Regions from separate parts of the Colwellia sp. MB02u-9 genome, predicted to be linked through region 2. Evidence: predicted binding sites of a transcription regulator. Region 2 holds the regulator's gene; each other region holds the start of a gene.
What was found. The regulator sigma-54, encoded in region 2, starts transcription at its own class of promoters, with help from an activator protein. The targets are predictions, from matches to a motif close to GTTGGCACGNNNNTNGNNT.
Positions count from the first base shown of each region.

Region 1: the regulator sigma-54 is predicted to act here: its motif matches at 2,483-2,501, upstream of H4J65_RS01320 (entericidin A/B family lipoprotein).
Region 3: the regulator sigma-54 is predicted to act here: its motif matches at 2,962-2,980, upstream of glnA (glutamate--ammonia ligase).

Region 1 is NZ_JACGVF010000064.1:8,931-13,330, reverse strand. It holds gene H4J65_RS01335 (YjaG family protein) at 1-204, opposite strand, end outside; gene H4J65_RS01330 (SapC family protein) at 618-1,397, opposite strand; gene H4J65_RS01325 (hypothetical protein) at 1,590-1,901, shown strand; gene H4J65_RS01320 (entericidin A/B family lipoprotein) at 2,765-2,914, shown strand; gene katG (catalase/peroxidase HPI) at 3,190-4,400, shown strand, end outside.
Region 2 is NZ_JACGVF010000100.1:204,660-209,059, reverse strand. It holds gene rapZ (RNase adapter RapZ) at 1-819, opposite strand, end outside; gene ptsN (PTS IIA-like nitrogen regulatory protein PtsN) at 826-1,284, opposite strand; gene hpf (ribosome hibernation promoting factor) at 1,314-1,601, opposite strand; gene H4J65_RS17080 (RNA polymerase factor sigma-54) at 1,638-3,143, opposite strand; gene lptB (LPS export ABC transporter ATP-binding protein) at 3,195-3,926, opposite strand; gene lptA (lipopolysaccharide transport periplasmic protein LptA) at 3,927-4,400, opposite strand, start outside.
Region 3 is NZ_JACGVF010000071.1:94,506-98,905, reverse strand. It holds gene glnL (nitrogen regulation protein NR(II)) at 1-774, opposite strand, end outside; gene H4J65_RS05035 (DUF4124 domain-containing protein) at 851-1,378, opposite strand; gene glnA (glutamate--ammonia ligase) at 1,491-2,897, opposite strand; gene typA (translational GTPase TypA) at 3,243-4,400, shown strand, end outside.

The DNA of each region.
Region 1 (4,400 bases), on a different contig from region 2:
AATTTTGCAACGGTTAGCTTTATCTAACCATTGCCAGATAAGATCAAGTTGATTTCTCAAGACCTTAAAGTCACCAAACTCAACATGTTCAGCAAACATTTGATAATTAGGTAACATGCGCTCAAGTAATGCAGCACTAAATGCCACCTGCTGCCATTGACTTAATTTGCTAAAAGGTAGGTTAATCGCCACGTAAAATCTCATTTTCAATGCTAAAAAGTTGGCTGTTAGTATATAAGGATCCCAACGAAATTAGCAGTTTATTTACTGAATTTTGTTAACTGCTTCTGTGCATAATCAAAGCGTAAGCGATACTCGGTTCATTTATCTTTAAGCGCATTAACTTGTTGTTCAAGTTTCAGGTTTAGCTCAGTATTTTCATCACCAAGATACTTTATGGTTTCGCGTGTTTTGTTATATTCCACTGCTTGTTTGTCTTTATTTTCTTGCTGTCAGCTGCTAGTACAAACGTTAAATTCAGTGTTTTAGTGGTTAGGCTTTCTTGTTGCTGGTTTTTCACTATCTGCCTTGAGAAACAATGCCGGCTTAAAAAGCTAAATTTCACTCGAAAAAAAAGGACCAAATGGTCCTTTTTTTAAGGGTAACTTACTACGCTATTACTTTTCAGCTACAGTTTCAGCAGCTTCAGCAGTAGCTGGCGTAAAGCGAATAGCATTTACTTTAGCGGTAGATTCACTCTGGTTACGTAATTGTGCGAGACGATTAATTTGACCAATAGAACCTAACATGGCGTAAATTGGCACGAATAAACCACGCTTATGGAAATCTAAAACTTTGTCGTCACTTAACTCTTGCACTTTTTTATCATTAATATTATATAAACCAACAAGTTTTTTACTTTCACCTGAGGCAAAATTAATATTAAGTTCAAGTTCTAACAATAAGTCATTATCAAGCAATTCTTTAATGAATTTCTCGTTCATCACTTCATTGTCGTATAAACGACCTAGTGAATCTTGTACACCTTGAAAAAACTCAGTGTCTTTGCCTTCAGCATCAAATAATTCATGGTCTTTATCTTCACCAACAAACTTGCTGTCTAAATCAACACAAGCCGTTAATGTTTTCTCTTTTTCCGGGTCTAAACCTAAAGAAAAAGGTGCCATTGAAATACTTTGCGGAACATAAACTGCATTCCAAGAATCTTCTTTATAATATAAGTTTTCATTCGCTTCTAAACCTAGCATTACCACACTACGGTAGCGCTCTGTACCTTGATCTTTAACAAGTACAATAGGGTAGCTGGTTGCTGCTTGAGAATACTCAGGAGCGGTGATTGGTGCAATATGTTGATTAGATACATTTGATAAATCGCGCTTGGCAGCGATTTTAATTTTCTGATGAGTTTCTTTTTTAATCGGAGTAATGTTAGCCATGAATAAGTTCTCTTTTTACTGCGTATTTTAAGCGTTGTCGTTTTTGACACTTCTTCGTTGCTATTAGTTATGGAGACATCTAATAACGCTTTCAATGGTATAATTAAAATTAGCTGGAGTTAATTTTAATTATACTTAAGCTTCTCCATAAAAATAATCAATTAAAACCATTTAAAAACAGTATGTTAATATATGAAAATCATCAAATACCTTTGTGCTACGGCATTTATTATTAGTCCAGTTATCTGGGCTTTGCCGAAAATAACCGTCACCTTTGGCGAATCTTCTAATGGTTTTAGCCAAGTAAAAATTAAAAACGAAACCGAAGAGTCCTTAGCTTGCTTTGTCGCCATTGATGGCTATAAAGCTAAATTTTGGCTACGCATGAGATCGACCTCCCGCTGGATAACCACAACAGATACACGCTTTACCTACCGAGACTTTAGCACTTGGTGTGATTATCTAGAGGTTTATCCTAACTACAAAGCTTATCAAGCGTATTAAGCTTTACTATTTAAAACGCTTAGTTAATAACTAACAACATAATCATAAAAAAGTAGCTTATATCACAGCTTAAATAATGCCTTACTGACGAGCATTTAATCTGGTGATATAAGCTTTAGTCTGTCTTAATTACTTTTAACATACGCACAAGAGTTCACTTTCAGCCATTCACATCAAAATCTCTCGCAACGCCTTTTAATCAAGGGCTAATCAACACTCAAAAAAAATACAAATGATAATAACTATCGGTTGTAAGTGACTGTGCTATTGACAAAAAAACAAACTTCTCTTGATAAACACTAGGTTTACCACACGAAACTAAACTTCAATACCATTATGGCTGCTGCTATTTCTGCTGACACTTTTACCATATAAGCAGGCGACAACTTATAGCTTTACACAAAAAGTACTGATACCCGACCAGCAGGCAGATACGAATTCAAGTTCGCCGATACCATTTGTTTGGATAAAATGCTGGTGATCACTACACATTTCACAATATTCGTCCTGAAATCGAATACGGCGTAACTGATAAATTAACCATGGCAGCAAAAGCGATTATTTCTGTGCACGACTACAATGTTGGCTCAGAAGCTGAAGGAGCGCCAATAAGCTTTTTATCCCCTGATTATTAAAATAGTGGACTATGGTGCTAAATATGGCAATATTCTTAGTAGCATTATGAACTTAAATATTGTGATATAAGTAATGATAAGGTTACTAACGACACGGGCTTTAGCGACTCAATTAAAAGTAAATGCATTGAGTTGCGCCATACTCTAATGACCATGAAATGACACCTAACAGGATATTATCTGTATCGCGATACAGATAATATCCTAATAACCTAAAAGGAACAGAAAATGACAGCTAAAACATACTACCCAAAGATTAAATCAATATTAACGGTATTATTACTAAGTAGTGCCTTAGGTGCTTGTGCCACCATTGATGGTGCAGGTAAAGATCTCGAAAAAGCGGGTGAAGCCATTCAAAATGCTGCTAAAGGCTAAAATAACACTGAATATCGCTGCTTAGCTCTTCTAGTAACGTCACTTGAAAATGCGTATTTAGCCATCATATCAAATGGAGAAATATCACATTTCAACTGAAATTTTTGGCTGTTAATGTAGGTCTATCTAACTGAATTTCAATAGGTAATAAAACATTTGTAATATTGGCGCTTTAAACAGTTTGCTTGTAGTTTGACATGATCACTCTAAGTAATGATGTCAAATTGGTTTATGACTTAGATATATCTCTATCACTTCACGAAAGGAAACAAAATATGAATGACGATAAAACAACATCTGGTGGAAAATGTCCTGTGATGCACGGTGGTGCTACAGAGAGTTCGATGACAAATATGACATGGTGGCCTAAGTCGCTAAACCTCGATATTCTTCATCAGCATGATAATAAAACCAATCCTATGGGCACGAATTTCAATTATCGGGATACGGTTAAAGATCTCGACATTGCCGCGCTCAACAAAGATATGCACGCACTGATGACTGACAGTCAAGACTGGTGGCCCGCAGATTGGGGACATTATGGCGGTTTAATGATCCGTATGACTTGGCATTCAGCCGGTACCTATCGTATTGCTGATGGACGAGGTGGTGCCGCTACGGGTAATCAACGTTTTACCCCGATTAATTCTTGGCCCGACAACGTAAATTTAGATAAAGCACGACGTCTACTTTGGCCAATCAAAAAGAAATACGGTAACCAACTTAGCTGGGCAGATTTAATTGCTTACGCCGGCACTATTGCCTATGAATCTATGGGGTTGAAAACCTTTGGTTTCGCCTTTGGCCGTGAAGACATTTGGCATCCAGAAAAAGACATCTACTGGGGTGCTGAAAAAGAGTGGCTTGCACCTAGTGGCAGCGAAAATAGCCGTTATTCTGGTGAGCGCGATTTAGAAAACCCGTTGGCTGCAGTAATGATGGGATTAATCTACGTTAACCCTGAAGGTGTAGACGGCAAATCTGACCCATTAAAAACCGCTCATGATATGCGTGTTACCTTTGAACGCATGGCGATGAATGATGAAGAAACCGTTGCCCTAACCGCAGGGGGTCACACGGTGGGGAAATGTCACGGTAATGGCGATGCCTCAATACTTGGCAGAGAACCAGCAGCTGCCGATATTTCAGAGCAAGGCACAGGTTGGAACAATAAAACTAAACGTGGCATTGGTCGCGATACGGTAACCAGTGGTATTGAAGGTGCATGGACCACTCATCCTACACAGTGGGATCATGGTTATTTCTCTATGCTACTTAACCATGATTGGGCGCTGAAAAAGAGCCCCGCCGGTGCTACGCAGTGGCAACCCGTGAACATTAAAGAAGAAGATAAACCGGTTGATGTTGAAGACGCTAGTATACGCAAAGATCCCATTATGACTGATGCAGATATGGCATTAAAAATGGATCCCGCTTATCTTAAAATTTCACAACGTTTTGCCAATGACCCTGAATATTTCTCTGA
Region 2 (4,400 bases):
TTGCACATCTTTACGCTCTTTACGCATATTATTTGCCAGTAATTCGGCAATATAGACCGAACGATGCTTGCCACCCGTACAACCAATAGCAATGGTGATATAACTGCGATTATTACGTTCTAAGTGGGGTAACCAGGTCATCATAAAACTGTTAATTTGCCAAACAAATTTAGTCACAATGGGCTGGCTAGCAAGAAAGTCTTGTACCGGTTTGTCTAAACCTGTGTAGCCTTTTAGCTCTTTATCCCAAAATGGGTTAGGTAAAAAGCGGGCATCAAAAACATAATCAGCATCTTGTGGTACACCATGTTTAAAACCAAATGATTCAAACACAACCACCATTGAACCAGACGTTTTACCCAGAATTCGCTCTCTAACTAAGTCAGCGAGTTGGTGTGGTGTTAGTTGACTGGTATTGATGTATAAGTCAGCCCGACTGGAAATGGGCTCAAGTAATTTTTTCTCCAAGGCAATTGCTTGGTCTAGCGCAATATTTTGCTTGATCAACGGATGTAAACGTCGCGTTTCACTGAACCGGCGAATAAGGTCACTATCATCAGCATCTAAATACAGTATGCTCAATTCTACTGCATTAGGCAGGTATTCAATAATTTCGGGTACGTCGTTAGGATCGGCTGGCAGGTTACGAACATCGAGACTTACGGCAACATTTTCATAATCATTAATCACCGTATGGGTAAGTGCGGGTAACAAGTTGACAGGGATATTATCAACACAATAATAACCTAAATCCTCTAAAACACGCAGTGCAACACTTTTCCCTGAGCCTGAACGGCCACTTACAATAATTAATTTCATCCGTGTTTAACTCGCTTGTTGTATTAACTGAAACAGTTCTTGATTACTTTGGCATTTACGCACTTGCTTGCAAAATTGCTTGTTACGAAAAATTTTTGCGATACTTTGCAGCGTACTCAAGTGGCTCTGGCATTCTTCTTCAGGAACAAATAAGGCGATAAAAATATCAACGGGACGATGATCAACAGCGTCAAAATTAATCGCTTGTTCTGTGGTAATAACCACGGCAATAGGTTTCGTAGGCGTAGCATTTTCTAAACGGCCATGAGGTATAGCAATGCCATTACCTATGCCCGTTGAGCCCAATCTTTCACGCTTAACTAAGCTTTCTAAGAGCTGAAAAGTATCATGGCTGTCGAGTTTATCGGCGGCCAAGCGACTTAAATATTCTAATATACGTTTTTTACTGGCACCCGGTGCTGCACAAATAGTGCAGTCCGGGGTTAAGATGTCTTGCAACTTCATAAACTTCTAAGACCTATAGCGAAATGGCGCTAATGTTTGTTGATTTTGCCTTTATATTTCAAGATTTGGCGATCTAGCTTGTCAATTAATGCATCAATCGATGCATACATGTCACTATGTTGTGCCTTAGCATGAACTTCAGTGCCACTTAAGTGCACCGTTGATTCGGCAATCTGATTCTGTTTTTCTACCGTTAATACTACATGTACATTATTGATATGATCAAAGTGACGCTCTAGTTTTTCAAACTTGCCATTGACATAATCACGTAATGAATCGGTAACATCGACATGGTGTCCAGTAAGATTAATTTGCATATATTTCAATCCTCTTTATTGGCTGAATAAAACTGCCTACAATAGGCTTTTACGTTGATTTGATGGCGGTATAGAAAGTGACTCTCGATATTTGGCAATGGTACGCCTTGCCACTTGTATACCTTGTTCTGCTAAAATATCTGCCATTTTACTGTCGCTGAGTGGTTTTGCAGGTACTTCGGCAGCCACTAGCTTTTTAATTAATTCACGAATAGCCGTTGATGAACATTCGCCGCCGTTTTCAGTACTTACGTGGCTAGAAAAAAAGTACTTAAGCTCAAAAATCCCTCTAGGTGTGTGCATATATTTTTGCGTGGTCACACGAGAAATGGTTGATTCATGCATATCTACGGCTTCGGCAATATCGTTCAATACCATAGGGCGCATTGACTCAGGTCCGTGTTCAAAAAAGCCTTGTTGGCGTTGCACAATGCAATTTGAAACCTTTAAAAGTGTTTCGTTACGGCTTTCTAAGCTTTTAATAAACCATTTTGCTTCTTGCAAGTTAGAGCGAATAAATTGATTATCAGTAGATGACTTCATTGAACGAGACATAGCGGCGTATTGCTGATTAACCGATAGTTTAGGGGCAGTGTCAGGATTGAGCTCTACTGTCCAGCGGCCGTTTTTCTTTTCAACAGACACGTCTGGGATAACATATTGTTCTTCACTTTTGATGACGCTATCACCTGGACGGGGATCTAAGCTTTGTATTAGGCGAATAACTTCGCGTAATTGCTCTTCTTTCAAGCGTAATTTACGCATCAATTGACGATAATCACGATTACCGAGCAAGTCAATATACTCGCTGACGGCGATTTTGCTTTCCGCTAACCAAGGGGTATCTTTAGCAAATTGATTGAGCTGAATACGCAAGCACTCTGGAATTGAACGAGCGGCAACACCAATGGGGTCAAATACGTTAATACGCTTTAACACCACTTCAATCTCATCAAGTTCTACACCATCAATACCGACACTCTCTAAGATCTCTTCGGCTGAAACGGTTAAATAACCGGCTTCATCTATGGCTTCAATAATGGCAATGGCAATGGTTCTATCAGTGTCAGTAAAGGGCGTTAGTTCCATCTGCCAAATTAGATGGTCTTGTAATGAGTCTTTCGTTTCACCTTGATAAGTATAATCTTCTGAGGCATGGCCAACACCGCCACTACTAACACCAGCACTGAAGTTATCATCCCATGTGCTATCGCTGTTGAGTTCTTCGGGGATGTCTGTTTTTGCTAAACCTTCAGAGGAGCTAATTTCGTCTATCGAGGGAGTGGAGTCTTCGCTGCCATCAGAGGATGCTGCTGAGTTTTCGCCTACCGTTACCGAATATCCTGCTTCTAAATGGTCAGGGGTACTTTCTGAATTGTTATCGTGCGTTTCGTCAACTTCAAGCAAAGGATTACTTTCAAGTGCTTCTTGAATCTCTAGTTGAAGATCCAAAGTTGATAATTGCAACAGTTTGATCGCCTGCTGCAATTGCGGGGTCATCGTTAACTGTTGTCCGATACGGAGTTGCAGAGTAGGACGCATTTACGTTTTCTTTTCCCTATTCAAATTCATTAATTCAATTGGTTTTATTCACTATAGCGTGAATTGTTCACCAAGGTATACATCTCTTACATGTTGATTTGCAAGAATTTGCTTTGAATTACCTTCAGCGATAAGTTCGCCATGACTAACGATGTAGGCATGCTCACAAACATCAAGTGTTTCGCGCACATTGTGATCTGTGATCAATATACCTATGCCACGATCTTTTAAGTGTAGGATAATTTTTTTTATATCACCTACTGAAATCGGGTCAACACCGGCAAAGGGTTCATCCAGTAATATAAATTTAGGATCTGCGGCTAATGCCCGGGCTATTTCAACTCGTCGGCGCTCACCGCCAGATAAACTCATGCCTAAGTTATCTTTTATATGGCCTATGTTGAACTCTTCTAATAAATGTTCAAGTTTTTCTTGTCGCTCAACATCACTAAGTGATTTACGTGTTTGTAAAATGGCCATGATGTTGTCATGAACCGATAACTTACGAAAAATAGAGGCTTCTTGTGGTAAATAACCGATACCTTTTCTCGCGCGCTCGTGCATCGGCAGTAAGGTTATATCTTCATCATTTAAGACAATTGAGCCACTGTCGTTCTTTACCAAGCCAACAATCATATAAAAAGAGGTAGTTTTACCTGCGCCATTTGGCCCTAATAAGCCAACAATTTGTCCAGCGGAAACGTGCATACTGACGTTTTTAACCACTTTTCTGCCTTTATAGGACTTGGCAAGGCCGGTTGCTGATAATGTAGAAGTTGACATTTACTCTTGCTTATCCTTTGATTTTATAGGCAATTCAGTTTTGTTCTTTGGCTGTAATACGGTTTCAACTTTAGCATTTTCAAGGCTTTCGGCATTGACATATTCTGTGGCAAAATTGTAGGTGATTTTACTGCCGCTCACTTTACTGCCTTCTTGGCTAAGGAGAGCATTGCCTGAAATAACGACGGTATTCATACTCGGCTCATAACGGATTTCATTGGCTTGCAAATTGATTGGGCTACCATCTTGAAGCGTTTGTTCAAAGGTCGCTGGAGAGCCTTTGGCAATATAAATTTTGCTGTCACTGTTTTCTTGGGTGATAACCTGTACTAACTCGGCATGTATGGTTAGTGTGCCTTGAGAAATAATGACATTATCAATATAACTGAATATTTTATTTTTGAGATCGGCAGCTTGGCGTGAAGAAGATATTTTAATCTCTTGTTCTACGTTAAATTTTTCTGCACTTGCGAC
Region 3 (4,400 bases), on a different contig from region 2:
GTTATGGACAATATTGATAACGGTTTGTTGGAGCTTGTCTTGATCAAAGGTTAATTCAGGTATGGATGGGTCATAGTCACGGGCTAAAGTAATATCTTTGGGGTTATCAAATTTTGACAGTTGAAAGACTTTTTCAATCACGATGTGAATATTTTGCAACTTCATAAGAGGCCGATTGTTAGGCCCCAACAAACGGTCAACTAAATTGGTTAATCTATCGGCTTGTTCTATGATCATCGCGGTGTATTCTTTTTGTTCGAGGTTAAGTTCTAAATCCAATAATTGTGCCGCGCCGCGCAGGCCACCAAGGGGGTTTTTAATTTCATGGGCAAGACCACGGATAAGATCGCGTGCAGACTCCCATTGTTGTTGTTGAAATGCTTCTCCACTGATCTGTTTTTGTTGATCAATTTGTTTGAACTCGAGCAAAATGTGTGGGCATTGTTCAAAGGTAACTGCAGAGGCAGTAATTTCAACGGTGATTTGTCGCTGATCAAAAAACTCAATCGTTACATCGCTATCACTAAACTCTTGTCCTGTCGTCAGTAGTTGTTGTAAACGATTATTATTAATAGGGGTATTATAAAAAACTTGGTCAATGGGAAGTCGGTATATTTTACTTAAGCTTTTAACTAGCAATGCTTCGGCAGCAGGATTGACATAGCAAATAGCGAGTTCACGGTCTAACACAGCAACAGCTGTTACCATTTGATTAGGTAATGCTTGTTGATAATGCTTTTTTATTTTGTTTAAATTGATCACGTTATTAAACATCACTTTTCCTTGCACTAAAATGGTGCGTTAAGTAACGAGTGTAAATAAAGTTGGTGCAATATGCACTGAAATCCGGTTAGTTTGCCTTGTTAACCGATATTCTGTGCATATAAAACGTTACTGGAGAAGACGTTGCAATAACCTTGCCTTTATCATTAAGTAAGGCCATTTTTATTTGATGTTCACCACGATCAATATTTCGAAGGACAAACATTGAGTGTGTTTGTGGCTTTTTATAGGGCTTGTCATCTAAGTATAATTGTATAGTAAGACCACGCTTGAAGATGGGCTTGATTCGGCCTGAAACATAAGCTGAACCCGTATTATCTCTAATGGTAGCTTTGTCCTCGGGTTGGATGATCTCTACTTGATAATTGTTATCTATGGCTTTGGGTTTTATATCTAAAATTGAAGTGTCGATTGAGGATTTTATGGTGTTAGGTTCTTTGACATCTAATTCCACTGCACCGGGTTTAGGGCTATCAGAAAAAACCAGTACCCCTTGCTCGCTGCGCCAGACATAAACTTGAGCAGAGCCTGCAAATACAGTAAAAGCCTGCGTTAGTAAGAGAATAAAAATGAAAAAACGTGCAGTATGAATCAAAAATAATATCCTTTTTAAAAATGTTCAAGCTTAATCTATCCAAATAATATCAAATTTACCACAAAAAAAGCTCACCGAAGTGAGCTTTTTACTTATCTATCTATTTGTAACGTTATACGCTGTAGTACATATCAAATTCAACTGGGTGAGTTGTTAAGTTCAATAATTCTACTTCGCCACGTTTGATACCTATGTAGGCGTCGATCATGTCTTTATCCATAACACCACCTTCAGTTAAGAAGTCCATGTCATTTTCTAAGGCATCTAATGCTTCAGTTAACGAAGTGGCTACTTGTGGAATTTCTGCTGCTTCTTCTGCAGGTAAGTCATATAGATCTTTATCCATGGCATCGCCAGGGTGAATTTTGTTTTTAATACCATCAAGACCAGCCATCAACATAGCTGAGAAGCCTAAGTAAGGGTTCATTGTTGGATCAGGGAAACGCACTTCGATTCGCATGGCTTTTGGTGATGGTACAATTGGAATGCGAATAGATGCAGAACGGTTACGTGCTGAGTAAGCTAGCATTACAGGTGCTTCAAAACCAGGTACAAGGCGCTTGTATGAGTTAGTAGAGGCGTTAGTAAAAGCATTTAGTGCTTTAGCATGCTTGATGATACCACCAACATAGTAAAGTGCCATTTCAGATAATCCGCCGTATTTATCACCAGCAAATAAGTTAACACCGTCTTTAGCAAGAGATTGATGAACATGCATACCTGAACCGTTATCACCTACTAATGGCTTAGGCATGAAAGTTGCTGTTTTACCGTAAGCGTGTGCAACGTTGTGAACAACATATTTATATATTTGCACTTCATCGGCTTTTAATACCATAGTATTAAAGCGACAAGCGATTTCGTTTTGACCTGCAGTCGCTACTTCATGGTGATGCGCTTCAACCACTAAGCCCATTTCTTCCATCACTAAACACATGGCTGAACGAAGATCTTGTGATGAATCTACTGGTGATGTAGGAAAATAACCGCCTTTTACACCAGGACGATGTCCCATATTGCCTTCTTCGTATTCTGTACCCGAATTCCAAGACGCTTCTTTATCATCTATTTTATAAAATGAACCACTCATGTCTGTGTGGAAACGAACATCATCAAAAACAAAAAACTCTGGCTCTGGACCAATTAAAACGTTATCTGCAATGCCGGTACTACGCATGTAATCTTCAGCGCGTTTTGCCACTGAACGAGGATCACGGCTATAGCCTTGCATTGTTGTAGGTTCAAGGATGTCACAACGAACATTCAAGGTAACTGCTTCAGTAAAAGGGTCAAGTACTGCAGATTCAGCAATAGGCATCATCACCATGTCTGATTCGTTAATACCTTTCCAACCTTGAATTGAAGACCCATCAAACATTTTGCCGTCTTCAAAAAAATCTTCTGTTACTTGATGATGAGGAATTGAAATGTGTTGCTCTTTACCCTTGCTATCAGTAAAGCGTAAATCAACAAATTTGACGTCATGTTCTTTAATTAGATCTAAAACTGCGTTTGACATTGAATGTCTCCAGTGTAGTTAGTGCTTAAATGCTCAAAAACTTAATTCTCTATTACTTGTGCTTAAGCGAATACTGTGCCAAAGCTAAAGTCATTGAAATATATGATTTTTATGTTTTTTATTAATTTAATCTGCACCATTGCAGTGCGTTGTTTGCTGTATTTTGGTGCGTATACTCTGATCTGATCATCGGCAGTATAACAACTGAATAATATTTTGTTGGTTATATTTTTCTATTGCGGTGTATTTGCTGAGACTTGTACTGTATAATATGCGCCCAATTGTAGCCCTATTCGTTAATTTGCTTAAAGTAGCAATAAACGAAAGTAACAGCGAGTAACGCCTGTGTTAGATAAATTAAGAAATGTAGCAATTATTGCTCACGTTGACCACGGAAAAACCACTTTAGTTGATAAATTATTAGAACAGTCAGGTACGCTAGACGCCCGAGGCGGTCTAGAAGAACGTACAATGGACTCAAATGATATCGAAAAAGAACGTGGTATCACAATCTTAGCTAAAAACACGGCTATTAACTGGAATGGCTACCGTGTAAACATCGTAGATACTCCTGGCCATGCTGATTTTGGTGGTGAAGTTGAACGTGTAATGTCAATGGTAGATTCAGTTTTACTGATAGTTGATGCACAAGAAGGCCCTATGCCACAAACGCGTTTCGTTACGAAAAAAGCGTTTGCTCAAGGTTTAAAGCCAATTCTTGTTATTAACAAAGTTGATAAGCCTGGTTCTCGCCCTGATTGGGTTATGGATCAAGTTTTTGAATTATTTGATAACCTTGGTGCAACTGACGAACAACTTGACTTTAAAGTTGTTTACGCTTCAGCAATCAATGGTTGGGCTACGCTTGAAGAAGGCGCAACTGGCACCGACATGACTCCTTTATTTGATACTATTCTTAAAGAAGTGCCAGCACCAATCGCGGATCCTGAAGCTCCGTTCCAAATGCAAATTTCTCAACTTGATTACAGCTCTTACTTAGGTGTAATTGGCGTTGGCCGTGTTACACGTGGTTCAGTTAAGCCGAATCAACAAGTGACTATTAAATTAGCGACTGGCAAGGTTCATAACGCTAAAGTAGGCAAAGTGTTTGGTTACTTAGGCTTAGAAAGACTAGATATCGAAGAAGGTTTTGCTGGTGACATTATTGCACTTACTGGCTTAGGCGAATTAAAAATATCTGATACTGTTTGTTGTCCAACAGCAGTTGAAGGTTTACCAGCGTTATCTGTTGATGAACCTACTATCAATATGACGTTCCAAGTAAATACCTCACCATTTTGTGGTAAAGAAGGTAAATATGTTACTTCACGTAACATCAAAGATCGCTTAGAAAAAGAGCTTGTTCATAACGTTGCTTTACGTGTTGAAGAATTACCTGATGCTGATAAATTTAAAGTGTCGGGCCGTGGTGAACTTCACCTAGGCATTTTAATTGAAAATATGCGTCGTGAAGGTTTTGAATTAGCAGTATCACGTCCTGAA